Regions from separate parts of the Pseudophaeobacter sp. 1A09344 genome, predicted to be linked through region 2. Evidence: riboswitches for the same ligand, from Rfam matches in the RefSeq annotation. Region 2 holds a riboswitch; each other region holds the start of a gene.
What was found. Region 2 has a riboswitch for cobalamin ahead of SM765_RS05065 (hypothetical protein). Riboswitches for the same ligand answer to the same signal wherever they lie in the genome.
Positions count from the first base shown of each region.

Region 1: it holds a riboswitch for cobalamin, as region 2 does, so the genes downstream of both, SM765_RS18580 (TonB-dependent receptor plug domain-containing protein) here and SM765_RS05065 (hypothetical protein) in region 2, are expected to answer to the same signal.
Region 3: it holds a riboswitch for cobalamin, as region 2 does, so the genes downstream of both, SM765_RS04015 (energy-coupling factor ABC transporter permease) here and SM765_RS05065 (hypothetical protein) in region 2, are expected to answer to the same signal.

Region 1 is NZ_JAXGFS010000012.1:56,866-64,103, reverse strand. Features, by position in the region: gene SM765_RS18590 (zinc-dependent alcohol dehydrogenase family protein) at 1-179, opposite strand, end outside; gene SM765_RS18585 (Lrp/AsnC family transcriptional regulator) at 178-798, shown strand; cobalamin riboswitch at 1,272-1,484, shown strand; gene SM765_RS18580 (TonB-dependent receptor plug domain-containing protein) at 1,645-3,531, shown strand; gene SM765_RS18575 (ABC transporter substrate-binding protein) at 3,535-4,374, shown strand; gene SM765_RS18570 (FecCD family ABC transporter permease) at 4,371-5,354, shown strand; gene SM765_RS18565 (ABC transporter ATP-binding protein) at 5,351-6,106, shown strand; gene SM765_RS18560 (adenosylcobinamide amidohydrolase) at 6,106-6,771, shown strand; gene SM765_RS18555 (hypothetical protein) at 6,764-6,916, shown strand; gene SM765_RS18550 (MotA/TolQ/ExbB proton channel family protein) at 6,928-7,238, shown strand, end outside.
Region 2 is NZ_JAXGFS010000002.1:382,344-389,581, forward strand. Features, by position in the region: gene nudC (NAD(+) diphosphatase) at 282-1,268, shown strand; gene SM765_RS05060 (SRPBCC family protein) at 1,331-1,798, shown strand; cobalamin riboswitch at 1,907-2,142, shown strand; gene SM765_RS05065 (hypothetical protein) at 2,262-2,636, shown strand; gene SM765_RS05070 (protein-tyrosine phosphatase family protein) at 2,751-3,272, opposite strand; gene SM765_RS05075 (DNA polymerase III subunit gamma/tau) at 3,410-5,257, shown strand; gene SM765_RS05080 (hypothetical protein) at 5,278-5,631, shown strand; gene SM765_RS05085 (YbaB/EbfC family nucleoid-associated protein) at 5,642-5,986, shown strand; gene recR (recombination mediator RecR) at 6,179-6,778, shown strand; gene SM765_RS05095 (hypothetical protein) at 6,801-7,223, shown strand; gene ltaE (low-specificity L-threonine aldolase) at 7,220-7,238, opposite strand, start outside.
Region 3 is NZ_JAXGFS010000002.1:178,395-185,632, forward strand. Features, by position in the region: gene SM765_RS04005 (cobyrinic acid a,c-diamide synthase CobB) at 1-450, shown strand, start outside; gene cobA (uroporphyrinogen-III C-methyltransferase) at 447-1,178, shown strand; cobalamin riboswitch at 1,248-1,463, shown strand; gene SM765_RS04015 (energy-coupling factor ABC transporter permease) at 1,522-2,199, shown strand; gene cobF (precorrin-6A synthase (deacetylating)) at 2,277-3,038, shown strand; gene SM765_RS04025 (serine hydrolase domain-containing protein) at 3,047-4,270, opposite strand; gene SM765_RS04030 (extracellular solute-binding protein) at 4,364-5,395, opposite strand; gene SM765_RS04035 (ABC transporter permease) at 5,445-6,257, opposite strand; gene SM765_RS04040 (ABC transporter permease) at 6,280-7,221, opposite strand; gene SM765_RS04045 (ABC transporter ATP-binding protein) at 7,233-7,238, opposite strand, start outside.

The DNA of each region.
Region 1 (7,238 bases), on a different contig from region 2:
TGGCCAGGCACATGCGGCAAGTCGATGTCGCTGTCGTGTCCCATCCAGCCATGCCAGTCGCTGCGGCAGACGCCGGTGGCCGCAACCCTGAGGACAACGCCATGCGGCTCTGGCGTCGGGTCGTCCACGGTAACCAGCTTTGGCGCTCTTTGGAATTTTTCGAAAAGGACGGCTTTCATGGCAGGATCTTTCGCTGAAGAGTATTTTGGACGAGATCATAGTCTGGATGAGGGAAATACCTTTGCCAATCCTCCCCATATTGCGCAAATCTGGAGTGGAATTCCCTATGGAATCGTCATTATTGAAAGATATCTACCCATGCCTGACATCGACGCCGTCAATGCCGAGATCTTGACCCTGTTGCAGGAGGATGGCCGCATGACCAATGCCAAGTTGTCCGAGCATCTGGGGATGAGCGAGACCCCCTGTTGGAGGCGGCTCAAACGTCTTGAAGAAAGCGGCATCATCGAAGGTTATCAAGCCAATCTGAGCCGTCGAAAGCTCGGCCTCGGCGTTATGGCCTTCGTCCAGCTGCGCTGTTCCGAGCATGATCAAGCCGCGACGGCAGAATTTCAGCGCATCGTTGAGACGACACCGAACATCCTGGCTTGCCACAACACGACCGGCGCGGATGATTTCCTGCTGATCGTGGTTGCCCGTGATCTCGATGATTACAGTGGTTTCGTCGACAGCACTCTGAGGCGGCTACCCGGTGTCACTAGCATTCGGTCCAACCTCTCATTGAAAGAAATGAAGGCGTCGAGCAAGCTGCCGGTCAGTGCAGCATCAATGAAATAGACTGCCGCGCAAGCTGGTTTTCCGTCGTGTTTGAACCGGAGCCTGTAACCGGCCACCGGACTGAACCTGTGCCCGCGACAGACCTTTGCGAAGATCTGGGCGTTCATGCGCGGTCTCGTACTGGAACGCTTGGGCGAAGATGGAAACGCCATAGCTCCGCCGGGATGCGGAAGAGGCGCGTTGCCACCGCAGGGGCATTGCCAGGGGAAATCTGTCCGTGATGCGGGGCAGGGGGGACAGCCACGACCCCAGCCATTGGATTCGGTGGAGATCGGAACGGGGAACCATGCCGTAGCGTGGAATATCGCCTGCGCAAAGGTTGCGGTCGATGCGGCACAGCATTGCGTTTGCAGCATTGAAACCATCACTTAGCAGTTGATTTCAGGCGATTGTTGCTGGTGTGCGCGGTGCATTGTTTGAAAACTCCATCCTTGGCGGCGTCTACTCCTTCTTGACAGAGCAAATCGAGTTTGCCTAAGTCCGGCCATTCTGGTCCGGCTGGGAATACCATCCGGGTAAAAGGGAACATGGTAAGGCGTCGGTACAAGACGTCAAAACCATGACTGCCCCCGCAACTGTGAGCGGAGAGCAATGCTGCGATATGCCACTGCCTCAAGAGGAGGTGGGAAGGCGCGGCAAAGCTGCGACCCGCGAGTCAGGAGACCTGCCAGAAGGATCACCCAGTCCGGGTGCGGGGCGCGCCGGGGACAACGGACTTCCGTAGTGGTGGCAATTGAACTGTCTGTGGAAGCACTGCCTTCCAAGGACCGATGATTTGTACATGTTGCCCGCTTATGGGCAGCCACTTTTCCTGCACCGAATGTGCAGGCTGGGAGAACTGAAACGATGCACAAGGTAAGCTTGTCCCTGGCCGCCACCCTGATGGCCATCCCCCCGGCACTGGCAACCGCCCAGGAGGCGGAGATCATCGATCTGGGCGAACTCATCGTCTCCGGTGGTTTTACCCCTGTCGAGGCTCAGAAATACGGTCGCTCGGTTTCGGTCGTGACCAGCGAAGAGATCGAACAGCGCGGCATCACCACGGTTCAGGATGCGCTGCGCTCGGTTCCTGGTCTGATGGTCACCGGTGCAGGTGACAGCTTTACACAGGTCCGCATTCGTGGCGCCGAAGCCAACCACACGCTGATCCTGATCGACGGCATCGAGGCCTCGGGCGGCGACAGCGACTATATCCTGTCTGGCCTTGATACCGCCAATATCGAGCGGATCGAGGTGCTGCGCGGTCCGCAATCGGTGTTCTACGGCTCCAACGCCTCGGCGGGTGTGATCAACATCATCACCAAGAGTGGCGGCATCGGCACCGAATACGGTGGCAGCCTCGAAGTTGGCTCGGACGGCTACCGGGCCTCGGCGCGGGTCTCCTCCCGCACCGAGCGCGGCGGCATCTCGCTCAACCTCGCCCACGATAATGACGATGGCTACGACTTCTCCGGCAGCGGCGGCGAAGAGGATGGCATCCGCCGCAATACCGCGCAGGTGAAAGGCGACTACCTTGTCACCGAGCGGCTGAAGCTGGGTTTCAACCTGCGTGCCTCGGAAGAGCGTTTCGACAGCGACAGCACGTCTTTTACCGCGACCGATGCGGCCAGCTATGTGGTGGATGATCCCACGCAGTTCAGCGACCGCGATGAACAGCTGGCGCAGATCTTTGCGGAGCTCGACACGCTGGGCGGACGCCTGAAACATCGTCTGTCTTACGAGCGTACGGATTTTGACCAATCCTACAACGGCGGCGCCCTGACCGAGACAAAGACGGAAGCGGCGAAATACCTGCTGAGCTTTGGCCTTGATGGCCAGTCGGTAGAGCTGACAGATCACCTGCTGAACGCCATTCTGGAATGGGAAGAGGATTCCAGCCGTTCCAATCCGGCCTTTGCGCGCAAGACCAATTCGATCGCGCTGGAATACCGTGGCAGCTTTGCCAATGGTCTGGATCTGCAGCTGGGCGTGCGCCGCGACAACAACAATGCCTTCGAAGATGCCACCAGCTGGAACGCCAGTGCGTCCTATACCTTTGCGGGCAGCGGTGTACGGCTGCATGGCTCGGCCGGCACCGGTATCGTGAACCCGACCTATTTTGAGCTCTTTGCCAACAGCACCTTTGGTGCCACCACCTATCTGGGTAATCAGAACCTGCAGCCCGAAGAAAACCGCAGCTTTGATCTGGGCGTCGAGGTGCCGTTCCTGCAGGGGCGCGGGCTGGTTGATGTAACCTATTTCGACGAGACGCTGACGGGTGAGATCGAAGCCTATATGGTAAATGCGACCACCTTCTCCTTCCGCAATCAGGCCGGAGACAGCGAGCGCAAAGGTGTCGAACTGGCGGCCAGCCTTGAGGCCACGGAAAACCTCGATCTCCGTCTGTCCTACACCTATCTGGATGCCACCAACCCCAATGGTACGGTCGAGGTGCGCCGCCCCGAACACGAACTGCTGCTGAGCGCCACGCTCGACACTTTCAATGGTCGCGGCTCCATCACTGCGGATGTCCGCCATGTGGCAGGCAACTGGGACAGCCAGTTCTTTGGCACCTATGCCACGGCCGAGCTGCCGGATTACACCACCGTCGATGTCTCGGCCCAGTATGAGCTGAACCCGAATGTGGTCCTGACCGGACGTGTCACCAATCTGTTTGACGAGGAATACTCGGACGTCTGGGGCTACGCGAAACGCGGCCGCGCCGCCTATATCGGCGTCCGGGCCTCCTTCTGATCGATGCGCTGGCTGCCCGGCATAGCCCTGGCCCTTTTCTGGGCCGCCACCGGAGCCTTTGCCGGGCCGTCGCGCGTTGTTACGATGAATCTCTGCGTGGATCAGATGGCGATGATGCTGGCCGCGCCGGATCAACTGATCTCGATTTCCTTCGTCGCCCGGGACCCCCGGGCCTCGGCCATGGCCGAAGAGGCGCAGGCCTATCCGGTCAATCACGGGCTGGCGGAAGAAATCTACCTGCTGAAGCCGGATCTGGTGATCGCTGGCGCATCTTCGGCGCCTGCAACGATGGATATGCTGCGCCGCCTTGGCGTGCCGGTGGCGGAATTCGGGCCAGCCTTTTCGCTGGAGGATGTCCGAACCCGCATCGTCGAGGTGGGCGAGGCGCTGGGCCGTCAGGAAGCCGCGCGCCGGTTGCTGGCGGATTTTGACCAGCAGCTGGAGTTTCTGCGGGCGGATGCCCCGGACAATCGCCCGCGCGCCGCGCTTTATGCGGCCAACGGATATACTGCAGGCCGCCAGACGCTGGCCGGGCAAATCCTGGAGGCGGCAGGTTTTCGTAATATCGCCGATGAACTGGGCTATTCCCATTCCGGCCAGCTGCCGCTGGAGCTGCTGGTGCTGTCAGAGCCGGATCTGCTGGTCGGCACAACCGCCTATCCGCGCAATTCCCGCAGTGAGGAAATTCTGAAACATCCGCTGGTGCGCATGCTGGCCGGACGCAGCGGCGCCGGGGAAATCCGCAATGCCGACTGGATCTGCCCGACACCGCATGTGTTGCGCGCGGTAGAGACACTGGCGGCAGAGCGCCGCGCCTTCATGGAACGTGAGGCCCGCCAATGACCCGGCTCATGCTGTGCCTCTCGGCGGCGGTGCTGGCACTGTTCCTGATCTCCCTAACGGTGGGGCCTGCAGATGTCGGTGTGGGCGAGAGCCTGGCGGCCCTGTTTGACGATGGCTATGGACCTCTCAGTCTGGTGATGCGTGAAATCCGGCTGCCGCGGGCAATCCTTGCCGCCGTGATCGGCGCCGGGCTGGGGCTGGCGGGCGCGGCGATGCAAGGCTACCTGCGCAACCCGCTGGCCGAGCCGGGGCTGATCGGTGTGTCCTCCTCAGCGGCGCTGGGGGCGGTATTGGCAATCAACACCGGCCTCGCTGCCACCGCCACGCTGGGCCTGCCGCTGTCGGCGCTGGCTGGGGCTCTGGGCGGTGTGTTTCTAGTGATGGCGCTGGCCGGGCAGCATGGGGGATCACTGACGCTGATCCTCGCGGGTATCGCCATTTCGGCAATGGCAGGGGCGCTGACCTCGCTGGTTCTGAACCTCTCGCCCAATCCCTTTGCTGCTAATGAGATCGTCTTCTGGATGATGGGGTCGCTATCGGACCGCTCGATGCAGCATGTCTGGCTGGCGCTGCCCTTTGTCCTGGCCGGGATGGTGATCCTGCTGCCGCTGGGGCGCGGGCTGGATGCGCTGACTCTGGGCGAGGATGCAGCCCAGACCATGGGCGTGAACCTGAGGCAGCTGCGCTGGTTTTTGGTTGTGGGGACTGCCAGCATTGCCGGTGGCACCACGGCAGTTGCGGGCGCCATCGGCTTTGTCGGGCTTGTGGTGCCGCATATTCTGCGTCCGTTCGTCGATGGGCAGCCCTCGCGGCTGCTTTGGGCCTCGACCCTTGGCGGCGCGATCATGCTGCAACTGGCGGATATTGCCGTGCGGCTGATCCTGCCCACCCGCGATCTCAAGCTGGGCGTGGTCACCGCGCTGGTTGGCGCGCCCCTGTTCCTGCACTTGATCTACAAGACGCGGAAGGGGCTGGCATGAGCGTGCTTTCGGTCCGGAACCTTTCTGTAACCCTGCGCGACCGTCCGGTGCTGCGCGATGTGTCCTTTGAGATTGGCAAGGGGGAGTTCGTCGGCCTGCTGGGTCCGAATGGCGCCGGGAAAACCAGCCTGATGCGGGCCGCGCTGGGGCTGATCCCGGCCACGGGCAACAGCTCGCTGGCCACAATGAACGCCTCTGAAAGAGCCCACACGGTGGCCTGGATGCCGCAATCACGCGAGATCGCCTGGCCGATCCCGGTGGAGCGACTGGTGGCGCTGGGCCGTCTGCCGCATCTGCCGCAGGGGCGGCGACTGCCAGCCGCCGATCAGGCCCTGGTGGATCAGGCAATCTCTCGCATGGGACTGGACTCGTTCCGCAAGCGGGCCGCCTCGCGCCTGTCGGGCGGCGAGCAGGCCCGTGCATTGATCGCCCGGGCGCTGGCCCAGGATACGCCACTCCTGATGGCGGATGAGCCCTCTGCCGGGCTGGATCCCTCGCATCAGATCTCCACCATGGAGGTCTTTGCCAGCCTCGCCGCCGAAGGGCGCGCGGCGCTGGTGTCCCTGCACGATCTGGGACTGGCCGCCCGTCATTGCACGCGGCTGATCCTGCTGGCCGAAGGCGGTATCATGGCCGATGGCCCGCCCGCCGAGGTGCTGACGCCCGATCTGATGGCCCGCGCCTTTGGCATCTCGGTCTGGCACGAGACCACAGCGCAGGGCCCGATATTCCAGCCGCTGGAGGTGCTGTGATGGGCGCGGTCACCCTGCAGCGCCCATGGATCGAGTTTGATCTCGGCGCCGAGATGCAGGTGCTGAGCTGGGCGGTGAACCGGCCAGGATTTGTCACCGCTCGCCGCATCCTGTGGCGCGAGGTCAGGAACAGCGACCTGCCGCGCGATCTGGATGTCACCGAATGGTTCGCAGGCGAGCTGGCGCAGCGCGGCGGCAGCGACGCGGTCGCTTTCCTCACCTCACGGGATGTGCGGCACTATTGCGAAGCCTTGGCCACGGTCGAGGGGATCTCGGCCCAAGCGGTGGCTACCGTCGGCTTGTCGAACGGTGAACGGATCGGCAACCGGGTGGATTACTCCCGCCGCGACTGGGGCACCATCAATGTCGCGCTGCGCCTTTCCGAAGGGCTGACGCAGGCCGGGCTGATTGAGGCGCTGAGCATCGTAGTTCAGGCCCGCACCGCAGCCGTGATGGATGCGGGGTTTGAGCTGCCGGGCGGCGGCGGAACAGCAACCGGCACCGGCACCGACTGCGTTGCGGTTGCTGCACCTGCCGGGGCAAACTCCTATGCCGGGCTGCACACGGCCACCGGCGAAGCCATCGGAAAAGCCGTCTACAAGGCCGTCCACACCGGTGCGCTGGAGTGGAAGGCATCCAACGCCCGGAGGGCGGTCGATGCCTGAGCGCGTGCACATGCAGGCAGCGGCGTTGACGCAGGCGGGCCGCGCCTGCACCATCTGGCCGGGTCACGACCGTCCGGCAGACTTCCATTCGGCGCGTTTTGACCGCGGCGCTGAGCAAACCAACCCGGGACTTCCGGGCCACTGACGGAGGCTGCTATGTCCTTTGCCCCTCTTTTCGATTTCATGGCCCGCGGCGGTCCCGCCCTTTGGGTCATCGGCGCGCTGTCGGTGCTGACCCTCGCCCTGTTTCTGTGGCGCCTGATCGGGCTGGCACAGGTCGGGGTCTGGCGCAGGCCGCAATCCGAAACATGGCTGGATCAATGGCGGGCCGGAGGGGCGGTGCCTATTGCACCCGGGCGCACGCCGCTGGACCGGGTCACCCGGTCTGCGATGGTGGCCCTGCTGACGCCCGAGTTCAGCCCCGAGACCGCAGAAAAGGAAACCACCCGCATCGCCAAGGCCGAGCT
Region 2 (7,238 bases):
CTGACACGAACGCGTTAACCCTTTGAAACAGCGTTTCCTTGATTTGCAAAGTCACCATTTTTGAGGATGTTAACGATTGTGGCGCTGATGCCGAAAATTTGACCGGTCTAACGCCAATATCCAGCGGCAGACCGGTGACCCGGCGTCAAACATCCGCTCACAACCATAAAAATGCATCGACCGCGCTACCCGAACAGGCTGGTCATTGCGCGGTTTTGCCGCCATCAATGCAGGAAATCGGGCCTTAACGCCGGATCCCCTGCCAAAAGAAGGACAACGATATGAAACGGGCCGAAGAGGTGACATTTGGCGGCAAGGGTGGCCTGGACCGCAGCGCGCATCTGCGTGCGGATGCCAAAGCGCTAGACGCTGCCTGGGGGGCACAGAATGCACAGGTGCTGATGATGTGGCGCGGCAAACCCCTGTGCCAGCGGTCAGATCCAGAGCGCGGACCGGACGCGCTTGCCTGGATCTCCACCACGCATCCGATGGCAGCAGAGTGCCGCGACGCCGCTCTGTTTCTCGGCCTCCTGCCGGATCAAAGCCCGGCCTTCGCCTGTGATATCAGCAGTTGGCAGCCCGATGCGCTGGACGAGATGGCGCTGGCCAGTTTTGCCGATGTGACGGAGCAGCAGCACCCGGACCTGCCCTCTGGTTATGCTTTCGCCGAGCTGCGCAGGGTGATGACCCGGCTGACCCCGCTGGAGGCCGAGCTGGCCGCCACCGCCAAGGCGCTGTTTTCCTGGCATGGCTCGCATGGGTTCTGTGCCCGCTGTGGCCACCCCAGTGATATGGTTCAGGCAGGCTGGCAAAGAAATTGCCCCAGCTGCAAGGCGAGCCATTTCCCCCGCACCGATCCGGTTGTGATCATGCTGATCACCCATGGGGACGAGGTCCTGATGGGCCGCTCTCCCGGCTGGCCGGAAGGTATGTACTCCCTGCTGGCCGGTTTCGTTGAACCCGGCGAAACGCTGGAGGCCGCCGTGCGGCGTGAAGTTCTGGAAGAGTCCGGCGTGAAGGTCGGAGAGGTGGAGTACCTGTCCAGCCAGCCCTGGCCCTTTCCAATGTCGCTGATGTTCGGCTGCCGCGGGATCGCGCTGGATCGCGAGCTGACCATCGACCCACATGAAATCGAGGACGCGATCTGGGTCAGCAAGCAGGACATGATGACCGCCTTTGCCGGAGAGCACCCGATCCTGAAGCCTGCCCGAAAAGGAGCAATTGCACATTTTCTGTTGCAGAACTGGCTTGCGGATACGCTGGATTAAAGGGAATATCGCGGCCACGCTGAGAATTGATCAATCAAAACAGGCAAGCAGGCGTCAGAGTCATGGATTTCACGAGTAAAGAAGATATCGATTCACCGATCGCCGACGTGTTTGAAGCCCTGTCGGACTTTGAAAGCTTTGAACGCTCGGCCATCCGGCGCGGCATCGACGTGCAACGGATCGGCGATATCAGCACGCCTGAAAACGGCCTCGCCTGGGATGCCAAATTCAGCTTTCGCGGCAAGGCGCGCGAGCTGCGCATTGCTCTCAAATCCTATGATCCCGTCACCCGCATTCTGCTGTCCGGCGACAGCAGCGGGCTGAACGGCGAAACCGAGATCGAACTGATGGCGCTGTCGCCGCGGCGCACCCGTGTAACAATTTCGCTCAACCTGACGGCCAAGACCCTGTCGGGGCGGTTGCTGCTGCAATCCTTCAAACTGGCGCGCGGCTCGCTCAATAAGAAATTCAAAGCGCGCGCGGCAGATTTCGCACGGCTGACCGAAGAACGATTGAACCGCACGGCCTGAGGGCACCGCATCCGCCTGCACAATTCAGCAAGCTTACCTGGCTTGCTGGTGTTGGCGCGGATTTCTCCGACTTTCACACAAGCGAATTGACGACTCGCCCTTCGACCCGCTACCCATTTCACAGATGGTTTCCGCGATCCGCCTTTGGCGGGTCCGGGATGAAAAGGGAACGTGGTGCGATCCGGCCTCTCTCGGCCAGAACAATTCCACGACTGCCCCCGCAACTGTAGGCGGAGAGCGACCCCGGAAGATCCACTGGACGCAAGGTACAGACCTGCGGCCGGGAAGGACCGGAGAAGCTATGACCCGCAAGTCAGGAGACCTGCCATCGCACAACTCGAAACCGGGCGGGGTGTCCGGAGCGGGTGAGATGGCTCCTGTTGCGCGGCCCGTTCTGGCCGACAAGCATCCGGCCACATGTCTCTCCCCCTCATTATGCCCCTGCCCCAGCGCGGAGGGCGCGATGATCTGGACGACAAAAACGCATGAACTTGCGGCAACGACCTGTCAACACACCGGGGCAAGCTGCCCGGCACTGGAACGGATGCTGGTGGCCCTGTGCGGGGCGCTCGATACCGCGCGGGATATGACCGAAGAGGATTTTGAAATCACCGGCGACAGCCTGCTCGATGGCTGCACCCGCCATTGCCCGGCGCGCTTTTTTGCCTCGCACGACAGGATCCGGGTGTTCTGCGAAGTGGACACCGCAGCAGAGCGCAGCGGTCTGGACCGTTTTGCCGACGCGCTGCTGTCCAGCGATGCACAAGCGCAGCCCGCAGATCACCTGCCACATCGCCCCTGCTCCTTCGGAGAAGCCATCCCGCTCAGCGCGGCGTAGCGGCAGACCCTGAGAACCCACAGGAGGGGCGTCGGTTTTATTCGGTGAATGCCGCGCCCTGTGAAGAAGAAAGCGGGATGACAGTCGGGCCCGCTCCGGCGGGCTGCCTCTGGCTCAGCGGCTGCGGGCCCAGGCCATCTGTGCCTCGGTCTCGACCGCGCAGGGGCGAGACATGCGCAACCTGTTTAGCGCCGCCTCTGGCGCAACGCCGCATTCGATCAACAGGCGCAGCACCACCATGCCGGAGCGCCCGCAGCCGCCCCGGCAATGCACTAGAACGCGGCCGCCACCGGTCAGCGCCTGACGTGCCGAGGCGCTGACCCCGGGCCAGGCCTCGTTCACCTCCGGGCCGGGCACACCGAAATCCGCCACCGGCAGATGCACCCAGCGGCTTCCCATGCTCTGCAGATCAACCCCCAGCGTCGCGGCCCCGACGGAGACATGCTCGGCTTCGGTGGTCATGGAAATGACCAGACCGGGCTGCCAGTCGTGGATCAGCTCAAGATCCCCCTTGTAGTCGCCCCCGGCACCGGGCAGCGGGCAGATCGCAAGAATGCCATTGGCGGCGGACACCGCGTAGATCGTAAAGGGCTGCCCGGCCTGCAGGCCTGCCCCATCTGAACTCATCCCAGTCATCACACACTCTCCACCACATACAGGGAAAAACTCTGCCACCTGCCCTGCCGGACGGTCAACAGCGGTGGACGAAGCCCGCGGGCTTCCCTACCCTATGAGGCGGTCCCAATCCCATTCCGAATCCGGCACGAGACAGCATGAGCGACACCCCAACATCCGATCCTGAAACCCAAACCGCTGAGGTTCAGCACGCGGAGCAGCCGTCTGGCCAGTATCAGGTCCTCGCCCGCAAGTACCGGCCCGAAACCTTTGCGGATCTGGTTGGCCAGGACGCCATGGTGCGTACGCTGAAAAACGCCTTTGCCGCGAACCGGATCGCTCAGGCTTTCATCATGACCGGTATTCGCGGCACGGGTAAGACCACCACCGCCCGGATCATTGCCAAGGGGATGAACTGTATCGGCACCGATGGCAACGGCGGCCCCACCACCGAACCCTGCGGTCAGTGCGAGCATTGCCTCGCGATCATGGAAGGCCGCCACGTGGACGTGATGGAGATGGACGCCGCCAGCCGCACCGGCGTCGGCGACATCCGCGAAATCATCGATTCGGTCCAGTACCGCGCAGCCTCGGCCCGCTATAAGATTTACATCATCGACGAGGTTCACATGCTCTCTACCAGCGCGTTCAACGCGCTGCTGAAAACGCTGGAGGAACCCCCCGCCCATGTGAAGTTCATCTTCGCCACCACCGAGATCCGCAAGGTTCCGGTGACGGTCCTGTCGCGCTGCCAGCGGTTCGATCTGCGCCGGATTGAGCCCGAGGTGATGATCGCCCTCCTGCGCAAGATCGCCACCGCCGAAAACGCCCAGATCGCCGAGGATGCGCTCGCCCTCATCACCCGCGCTGCCGAAGGTTCGGCCCGCGATGCAACCTCGCTGCTGGATCAGGCGATTTCCCACGGCGCGGGCGAGACCACCGCCGATCAAGTGCGCGCCATGCTGGGCCTTGCCGACCGGGGCCGGGTGCTGGATCTGATGGATATGATCCTGCGCGGCGATGCGGCTGCGGCGCTCAGCGAGCTCTCCTCGCAATATGCCGAAGGCGCCGATCCGCTGGCTGTTCTGCGCGATCTGGCCGAAATCACCCATTGGGTGTCGGTGGTAAAGATTACGCCAGACGCGGCAGAGGATCCGACCATCAGCCCGGATGAGCGCGCCCGCGGTCAACAGATGGCCGAAGCGCTGCCGATGCGGGTGTTGACCCGCATGTGGCAGATGCTGCTCAAGGCGCTGGAAGAGGTCGCCGCCGCCCCCAACGCCATGATGGCTGCCGAGATGGCGGTGATCCGCCTGACGCACGTGGCCGATCTGCCCAGTCCCGAGGAGTTGATCCGCAAGCTGCAGGATATGCCGCCCCCGCCGCCCGGCGGTGGTGGCGGAATGCCCATGCAAAGCATGGGCGCGCCTGCCGCAGGCGGGGCATCGGCTGTCACCACGGCCCCGCCGCAAGGCGCACCGGGCGGTGGACCGTCCGGCGGCATGACCATGTCGCACGGCCAAGGACAGGGGCAGGCCACCGCGCTTGCCCCGGCTGCAGAAAAGGCCCTCGCCCGCTACCCGAGTTTCGAACATGTGGTGGAACTGATCCGCACCAACCGTGATGTGAAACTGCTGGTCGAGGTGGAAACCGGTGTGCGCCTCGTCGCTTACCAGCCGGGCCGGATCGAATTCACACCGCATGCGAATGCGCCCCGAGACCTTGCTGCGCGCCTCGGCACCGCCTTGCAAAACTGGACCGGCAGCCGCTGGGTCGTCACCATCGCACCCGACGGCGAGGCCCCGACGATCGCCGAAATCCGCGATGCAGCCGAAAACGCATTGCGCACCAAGGCCAGCGAACACCCACTGGTACAGGCGGTGATCGACAGTTTCCCCAAGGCCCGGATCACCCGCATCCGTACCGCCGAGGAAATGGCCGCCGAGGTCGAGGCCGAAGCCCTGCCCGAGGTGGAAGACGAATGGGATCCCTTCGAAGACGGGTAGCGACTGGCCTGACGGTCCTCTTGTTCACCCTGCCGACAACCGCTTACGCCAAAACCTGCTTTGCTACCGGCGATCTATCCGACAGCGCGTGGGATGTGCTTTGGCGGATGTCGGCCACGCCTGCTGTCTTGGCCCTCTTCGCTCTTGCTGGATTCGCGCTGTACAGCAGAAAGCGCGCCTCCTTTGCAATCGCAGGCTTTCTTTGGGGCATGCTAACGGCCGCAATTGCCGTCGATAATCTGGAGCTTTTCTTTGATGATAAGAGTGCCTTGGGCATAATCGAAGACTGCACCGCCTCCTCCCACTTGTTCATCGCGCTTGCAATTGCGATATGTTTGGGAATGACTTACGGCGCCCTGCGCCCCCGCACTTAGGAGAAACACCATGCTCAAAGGCCTCGGCGGTCTTGGCGATATGGCCAAGATGATGAAATCGGCACAGGAACTGCAAACCAAGATGGCGCAGATGCAGGAAGACCTGCACAACGTCATGGTTACCGGCGAAGCAGGCGCGGGCTTGGTAAAAGCCACCGCCTCGGCCAAGGGCGACCTCAAGGCGCTGGATATCGACCCGTCCATCTTTAACGGCGATGACAAGGAAATGGTCGAGGACCTGATCCTGGCCGCCATCAAGGACGCACAGTCCAAGGCAGCCGAAAAAGCGCAGGAAGAGATGACCAACCTCACGGAAAGCATGGGCCTGCCCAAGGACATCAAGCTGCCCTTCTGATCCGGAGGCGCAACTGAAAAGTTCCGAGAAGGCGGCCTTGGCCGCCTTTTTCATGTCTCACGGGCATACGCCCTTTGCCCAATCTGGCGCGCAGGCGCTGCCCAGACAAACCCTGAACATCCGTCGCCTCTCCCCCTTGCCATTGCCCGCCGTGATGCGTCTATATGGGCTGACACTCCAAAGGCCGCCTCCATGCAAGACCGCTCTACCAGCGACATCGAAACCCTCATCGATCTGATGGCAAAACTGCCCGGCATGGGGCCGCGTTCGGCCCGGCGGGCGGTGCTGCACCTCATCCGCAAACGCGCGCTTTTGCTGACACCGCTGTCGGACATGATGACCCGCGTCGCCACCACCGCCCGCGAATGCCTCAACTGCGGCAACGTGGGGACCGAGGACATCTGCGAGATCTGCGACAGCGAGGCCCGCGCCAATGGCGAGATCTGCGTCGTCGAAAGCGTCTCGGATCTCTGGGCGATGGAGCGCGCAGGCGTTTTCAAGGGACGCTATCACGTGCTTGGCGGCACCCTCTCGGCGCTGGATGCCATCGGCCCCGAAGACCTGCGCATTCCCCGATTGGTCGACCGGGTCGGCAGCGAAGCGGTGAGCGAGGTGATCTTGGCGCTGAATGCCACCATCGACGGGCAGACCACGGCCCATTACATCGCCGACCAGCTGAGCGGTCAGGTGAAACTTACCTCGCTCGCGCAGGGTGTACCCATCGGCGGCGAGCTGGATTACCTCGACGACGGTACCATCAGCGCCGCGCTGAAGGCCCGCAAGGAACTCTGACGGCAAAAGGGGAAGGACAGCCATGCCAACCGCCCTGCACCGCCCGGTTCTGAGAGCCGCCATATTTTATTTTGCGGCCGTGTTCTTCTGCGGATTTGTTCTGGGCAGCCTGCGGATCTTTGTGCTGCTGCCCCTGATGGATGAACTCTGGGCGGTCTGCCTTGAACTGCCCATCATGCTCACCCTCAGCTGGCTGATCGCCCGGCACCTGACTCGGAATCGCAAGGATCTGTATCCTGCCGCCGCGCGCCTGTGGATGGGAATCTGGGCCTTCGGGCTGCTGATGGTTGCGGAATATGTACTCGCCACCAGCCTGATGGGCGCGGCTCCCAGAAGCTACTTCGGCCATTGGGCCACCGCTGCCGGGGCGATCGGGTTGGCAGGGCAAATCGCATTTGCCCTGATCCCGTTTGTGCAACGGATAACCCGTCGCGAAACGCCTTAGCTGAAGAAGGCCTGG
Region 3 (7,238 bases), 200 kb from region 2:
GATCTGATCTGGCTGCCGGGGGGCTACCCCGAGCTGCACGGCGGCAGGCTGGCCGCTGCCGGGACCTTCCGCGCCGCCCTGTGCAAACACGCCGAAACCCGGCCAGTCCATGGCGAATGCGGCGGCTACATGGCACTGGGCGAGGCGCTGATCGACAAGGACGGCAACCGTCACCGCATGGCCGGGTTGCTGGGGCTCGTCACCTCATATGAAAAACGGAAATTCCACCTCGGCTACCGCCGCGCCGTTCTGGAGGCGCCGATGCCGGGCTTTGCCGCAGGCGGTGCCTTGCGCGGGCATGAGTTCCACTATTCGACCATACTGGACGACCCCGATGCCCCGCTGGCCCGGGTGATGGACGCGGATGGCAACCCGGTGCCGGAAACCGGATCGATACGCGGCCATGTGACCGGCACCTTCTTCCACCTGATCACCGGAGAGCAATCATGAGCGGTTTTGTCAGTTTCGTCTCCTCCGGCCCCGGCGATCCTGAACTGTTGACCGTCAAGGCGGTGAAACGGCTGGGGGCAGCCGATGCGGTTCTGTTCGATGACCTTTCATCGGGGCCGATCCTGACCCATGCGCGCAAGGACGCCGATCTCGTCGGAGTGGGCAAACGTGCAGGGCGCCCCTCACCCCGGCAGGACCACGTCAGCCAGCTCTTGGTCGAATACGCCGCGACCGGGGCGCATGTAGTGCGGCTGAAATCCGGCGATTCCGGCGTCTTTGGCCGTCTGGAAGAGGAAATCTCCGCGCTGCGGCAGGCAGGTATCGGTTTCGAGATTGTGCCCGGTGTCACTGCGGCCTCGGCAGCTGCTGCGGCCGCCAATATCCCGCTGACCCGGCGGCTGACCGCGCGACGACTGCAGTTCATCACCGGCCATGACGTAACTGGCGGCCTGCCCGAAGGGCTGAATATGACCGCCCTCGCCGATCCCGAAGCCACGACCGTTGTCTACATGGGGAAACGCACCTTTGCAGCGCTCGCCGAACGGTTGCTGGTGGCCGGGCTGCCGCCCGAGACGCACGCGCTGATCGCGCTGGGTGTTTCGACCCCGGATCAGTCGCTGTCCTGCCACACGGTGGGGGAACTCCCCGAGGTCCTGCGCGCGATGGAGACCAAGGCACCGGTGCTGATCCTCTATGGTCCCCTGGCCGATGAGGACCTGCCCCGCTGATCGCCCATATGCCGCAATTGAAACACGGATGACGCGCCAGACACGTTGACAGCTTTGTAAGCGCTGTGTCATCTCTGAAAGACCAAAGGTTCCGACGGGTCCAAGACCCAAGGATGAAAAGGGAACACGGTGAGGTGTAGCCATCAGGCGCCAAATCCGTGACTGCCCCCGCAACTGTGAGCGGAGAGCCACCGGGCATCGCCACTGGTCCCTATCAGGACTGGGAAGGCCCCGGACCGGCATCGACCCGCGAGTCAGGAGACCTGCCGTTGGAAGACGTGGCCAAGATGGCCCAACCATAACCTATGTAATGCCGCCGGGTGAGGCGGCAAGGAGACAGAACATGCATATCGAACCCGGAATCGTAAACGGCGTCAAAATCGCCCTGTCCTATGCCACCGCCGCTGGCGCCATGGGCTTTGCTGCGAAAAAGACGATGGAAGATCTGGCCACCTCCGGCATCGCATCCTTTGCGGCGCGTTCGGCCATTGCGACTGTCGGCGTCTTCACCTTCTTCGAAGTGCTGCCGCATTTCCCTGTGGGCGTTTCCGAGGTTCACTTCATCCTCGGCTCGACCCTGTTCCTGCTGCTGGGCGCTGCACCTGCTGCCTTCGGTCTGGCGATGGGACTTCTGATCCAGGGCGTGTTCTTTGCCCCGATCGATCTGCCGCAGTATTTCATCAACCTGACCACGCTGCTGGTCCCGCTGTTCGCGATGAAGGAACTGGCCAAGCGGATCATCGCTCCGAACACTGCCTATGTTGATCTGAAGTATTCTCAGGCGCTGGCGCTGTCGACCGCCTATCAGGCAGGCGTTGTCGGCTGGGTCGCTTTCTGGGCCTTCTACGGTCAGGGCATCGGTGCCGAAACCATGGCCTCGGTCTTTACCTTTGGTGCAGCTTACATGACCGTCATCCTGATCGAGCCGCTCGCCGATCTGGCCGTCCTCGCGGCAGCCAAGAGCCTGCGCGGTCTGGAGCGCAGCGGGCTGGTCACGCCCCGCCTTTATGCGGCTGCGTAAGCCCGTCGCCGACATCTGATGTGTCACATAGCGCGGCCCCGTTTCGGGGCCGTGTTTCTTTTCCAAAGGCACCTGACATGATTGATCTCACCCTTGTTGGCATTGGCACCGGCAATCCCCAGCACCTGACCCTGCAGGCGGTCGAAGCCCTGAACGGGCTGGATCTGATCCTCATCCCCAACAAGGGCGCCGGTAAGGACGATCTGGCCGGTCTGCGCCGCGACATCTGCAACCGGATGATCAAATCGCCGGGGCCAGAGATCGTCGAATTCGACCTGCCACAACGCGATCCCGCGACCGCCAGCTATCGCAAGCGCGTGGATAACTGGCACGATGCCATTGCCGAGATCTGGCAAGAGACCATCGATCAGCACCTGCCCCGGGGCGGCAAGGTCGGCTTTCTGGTCTGGGGCGATCCATCCCTTTACGACAGCACCATGCGCATTGCCGCGCGGCTTCAGGCCCGGACCGAGGTTTCCATTCGCGTCATTCCCGGCATCACCTCGATCCAGGCGCTGACGGCGAGCCATGCCATCCCCCTCAATGAGATCGGTGATCCCGTCACCATCACCACCGGCCGCCAGCTGCGCGAGGCGGGTTGGCCGGAGAGTGCCGACACGCTGGTCATCATGCTAGACGGCGACTGTAGTTTTCAGTCCATCGACCCCGAAGGTGTTCAGATCTGGTGGGCGGCTTATGCCGGGATGGAGAATGAAATCTCCCTATCCGGCGCGCTGCACGAAGCCGCAGATGAGATCATCAAGGTCCGCGCGAAGGCGCGCGCGGAGCATGGCTGGATCATGGATATCTACATCCTGCGCCGCCCCGCACGACGGTAACCCCCGCCCTAGCCCAGCGCGCTGACGATGGCCTCGCAGGCCTGCACGGCATCCAGACCAAAGGCCGGGATCAGATAGTCAGGCCAGCTCGACAGCTTTACGATCACAACATCGGCGCTGCGATCGATAAAGATTAGCTGACCGAACACACCCCGGGCCATGAACACGCCGCGCCCGGGATCGTGCACCCACCAGAACCGCCGATAGGCGCCTTGCGGTGACAGCACGTCATAGGGCGCGCCGAATTTCGATGGATCCGCGCCGGTGCAGATACCATCGATCCAGGCCTCGGGCACGATCTGGTCATCGCCAACCCGGCCGCCATTCAGCACCATATGTCCGAACCGGGCATAGTCCCGCAGACTCGCATTGAACCCCCCATCGGCCAGCGCCGTGCCCGCATCATCGACGGTAAAGAACCCATCCTGTTCACAGCCAAGCCTACGCCAGATCCGGTCGGACAGCAGTGCAGACAGATCCGTACCGCTTACCCGCTCCAGCGCCCAGGCAATGACATCGGTTTCAATCGACCGATAGGAGAAGCCGAGCCCATGCGCCCGCTCCTGCGGTAGGGAGAGGATCACGTCGCGTATGGTCGGCTTGATCTCCCCGTCCCGCACCGGGCGCCAACCCGAGGCGATATCGACCCGGGTCATGTCGCTGCCCGGCAGCCCATAATCCTCAGAGAACCGCGCACCGGACAGCATGTCCAGCGCTTGATCCACCGTGCAACCCGCATAGCCGGTGCCCGCCAGTTCCGGCACGATCTCCTCCAGCGGGGCAGCCAGATCCAGCAGCCCCTCGCCGTGTAAGATCCCGGCGAGGATGCCGATCACGGATTTGGAGACCGACTGCCCCAGATGCGCCGCCTCGGCATGAAAATCATTGGCGTAGAACTCGGTGACGATGGTGCCACCGTGCAGCACCAAAAACCCGTCGGTGTAGCTTTGCCACAGCCAATCGCCGACCCACTGGCGGGTGCCTGCGCCGGTGGCAAAACAGACCTCTGACAGCTCCTGCAGCGCAACTGGCAGCGGCGCAGCCGCAGCGGGACCGCTGCGCACATCCGCCGTGGGAAACAGGCACCGCATGTTCTGGAAGGACCAGCGATTGAAGGGGGCCAGATCCCAGTTGTCCAGCGTCGGCCGTTTTTCCGGCGGCGGCGGAAATCCCTGCATGATGCCGATTTCCCGCGCCGTTTTCGGCTTCAGACTGTCTGCTGTCCGGTGCATTGGGCACGCTCCCGCATGGCAGCCCAGCGCCTGGACTGCGGTCAAAAATTCCGGTGATGGCCCCATGGGCCACCACCCTTCTGTTTGGCTGAGTTACTGCTTCAGGCGGGTCCAGACCTTGTTGTACATCGCCACGACATCCTGATCGCAGGGTTTGACGAAGTCCGGCACCGGGGCGCCTTCAGGCATCACGATCTCCGGCGCCTCCAGCATTTCGGCGTCCATGAATTCCTCGGAGCCGATGACGCCGTTGGCATAGCGGGCAAAGTTGGAGGTCATCGCCGCGTTTTCAGGCTCCATCATGAAATTCACGAACAGCTTGGCGTTCTCCATGTTGGGGGCATCCGCCAGCACCGCGACGTTATCCATCCAGCCGGTGAAACCTTCCTTGGGATAGGCGTATTTCAGCGTCGGGCGATCGGCTCGGGCGCGCATCGCGGCGCCGTTCCAGCTTTGCGACAGGTCGACATCCTTCGAGGTCAGCTTCTCGATCACCGCGTAATCCATGGTGCGCCAGTCTTCCTTGGCCTTGAGCAGCAGCGCCAGCAGCTCTTTCATCTGGGCCGGGTCGGAATTGCAGCGCGGATAATCGAGATAGCGCAGTCCGGCGTTGATCACATCGTTCATGTCGTTGAGCATATTGATGCGGCCCTTCAGCTCTTCGGGTGGGTTGAACACGACCTCAAGCGTGTCGATGACTCCGCCGTAGACCGCACTGTCGACGGTAAAACTGGTGGTACCCCACTGATAGGGTACTGAGTATTTGCGGCCCGGATCCCAGTAGACATCGACCCAGTTCGGATCGAGGTTCTTGAAGTTCTCCATCTCGGAGGCGTTGATTTCGGCCAGCAGCCCCTCGCCCACCATGATGGCGACCATATAATCGCCCGGGACCACGATGTCGTATCCGCTGCCGCCTTCCTTGACCTTGGCCAGCATGGTTTCGTTGCTGTCATAGCCATCCAGCGTGACCTCGATGTCATACTGCTTTTCGAATTTCTCGATCATCTCGGGGTTGGTGTAATTGCCCCAGTTGTAGATGTTCAGCGTGCCTTCGGCGTTAGCTGCAGCCGCACTGAGGGCGATGACGGAGGTAAGCCCCGCCTTAAGGATCGTCAGTTTCATGGATCTTCCTCTTGTTGGTTGGTGGGTCCCGTCTGGTGCGGGCTTCTGGTTATTTTCGTTTGCGTTGCAGGGCGAAGGTCAGCGCGACCATGGCCACGGTCAGCAGGATCAGAATGGTGGAGACCGCGTTGACCTCGGGCGTCACCCCGCGCCGGATCTGGCCCAGGATGTAGATCGGCAGGGTGGTTTCCCCGGGACCGGCAATCAGCAGGGTGATGATCACGTCATCCAGCGAGACCACGAAGGCCAGCATTGCGCCCGCCAGAATGCCCGGCATCAGCAGCGGCAGGGTGACATGGCGGAAGGTCTGCCAGGGCGTGGCATAAAGATCGGCGGCGGCGGTCTCGAACGTTTCGGACATGTCGGCAAGACGGGCGCGCACCGGGATAAAGGCAAAGGGGATGCAGAACACCGTATGCGCCAGAATGAGCCAGCCCAGCCCGGTGATCCCTGTCAACTGTCGCAGGATCGAAAAGAACGACAGGGTGGCAATGGCGGTGACGATTTCCGGGATCATCAGCGGCTGATTGATCAGGGCAATCGCTGCCGCGCGCCCGCGATAACTCCCGCCCCGCGTTGTCGCCAACGCCGCCATTGTCGCGATGACGGTAGAGATGACTGTGGCAGTCAGAGCTACCCGGATCGAAATCCAGGCCGCGTTGCGGATGTCGTCATTCTCCAGCGCCTTGGCGTACCACTTGAGGCTCGCCTCGGTCCAGACGACGACCGAGCGGTTGTCGTTGAAAGAGAACAGGATCAGCACGGCGATCGGCGCATAAAGCAGCAGCAGAACCAGCCACGAAAGCGCCGTGAACAGGGGCTGACGCCGCAACTCACGCGTCTCGCTGTTGCGCCACAGCATGCCAAGCCTCTTGCGGGGCAGATCATCCATGGGCCTTCTCCTTCTCGGCGCCTGCCCGGAGCGATACCAGAAGCGCGATCAGCACTACCGACATCAGGATCAGCGCCGCCGCCGAGCCGAAGGGCCAGTTGCGCCCGGATCCGAACTGCATGGCAATCAGGTTGCCGATCATCAGCTTCTTACCACCGCCCAACAGCTCGGGCGTGATATAGGCGCCCAGCGCGGGGATCAGCACCAGCGCGCATCCGGCCACAATACCCGGGCGGCTGATCGGAATGACGATATGGCGGAACACCTGCACGCGGGAGGCATAAAGGTCGTGTCCCGCCTCCAGCAGGGAAAAGTCGAACTTTTCCAGTGAGGCATAGATCGGCAGGATCATGAAGGGCAGATAGCTGTAGACCAACCCGGCCAAGACCGCCCCATCGGTATAAAGCATCTCGATGGGCGCGCTGATCAGCCCCAGTTTCATCAGCGCAAGGTTCAAAAACCCTTCGTCGCGCACGATCAGCAGCATGGAATAGGTACGGATCAGAAGGTTGGTCCAGAACGGCAGGGTAATGGCAAAAAGCCAGAGGTTGCGCTGTTCGGGAGGGCGGGCCGCGATGAAATAGGCCACCGGAAAGCCGAGGATCAAAGTGCCGATCATCGCGCATAGCGCCAGCCCGAAAGAGCGGCCAAAGATCTGCAGATAAGCGCTGTTGAAACTCAGAGTGTCATCAAAAATGTCGCGCTCGAACAGGAACTGTACATAGGCATCGGTCGAGAACACCCATTCGACGCCGCCATAGGTTCCCGGCTCCAGCAAGGAATAGACCAGCGCGATCGACAGCGGCGCCAGACCAAACACGCCGATGATCACGAGCGCAGGCAAGAGCAGGAACAACCGGACCCGCCGGACCGTCCTGCTACGAGCCGCAACGGCCTGCTGCAAATTCTGCGCCGTGGGCGAAGTTTGTTGCATCCCCTGCCCCATCAGTC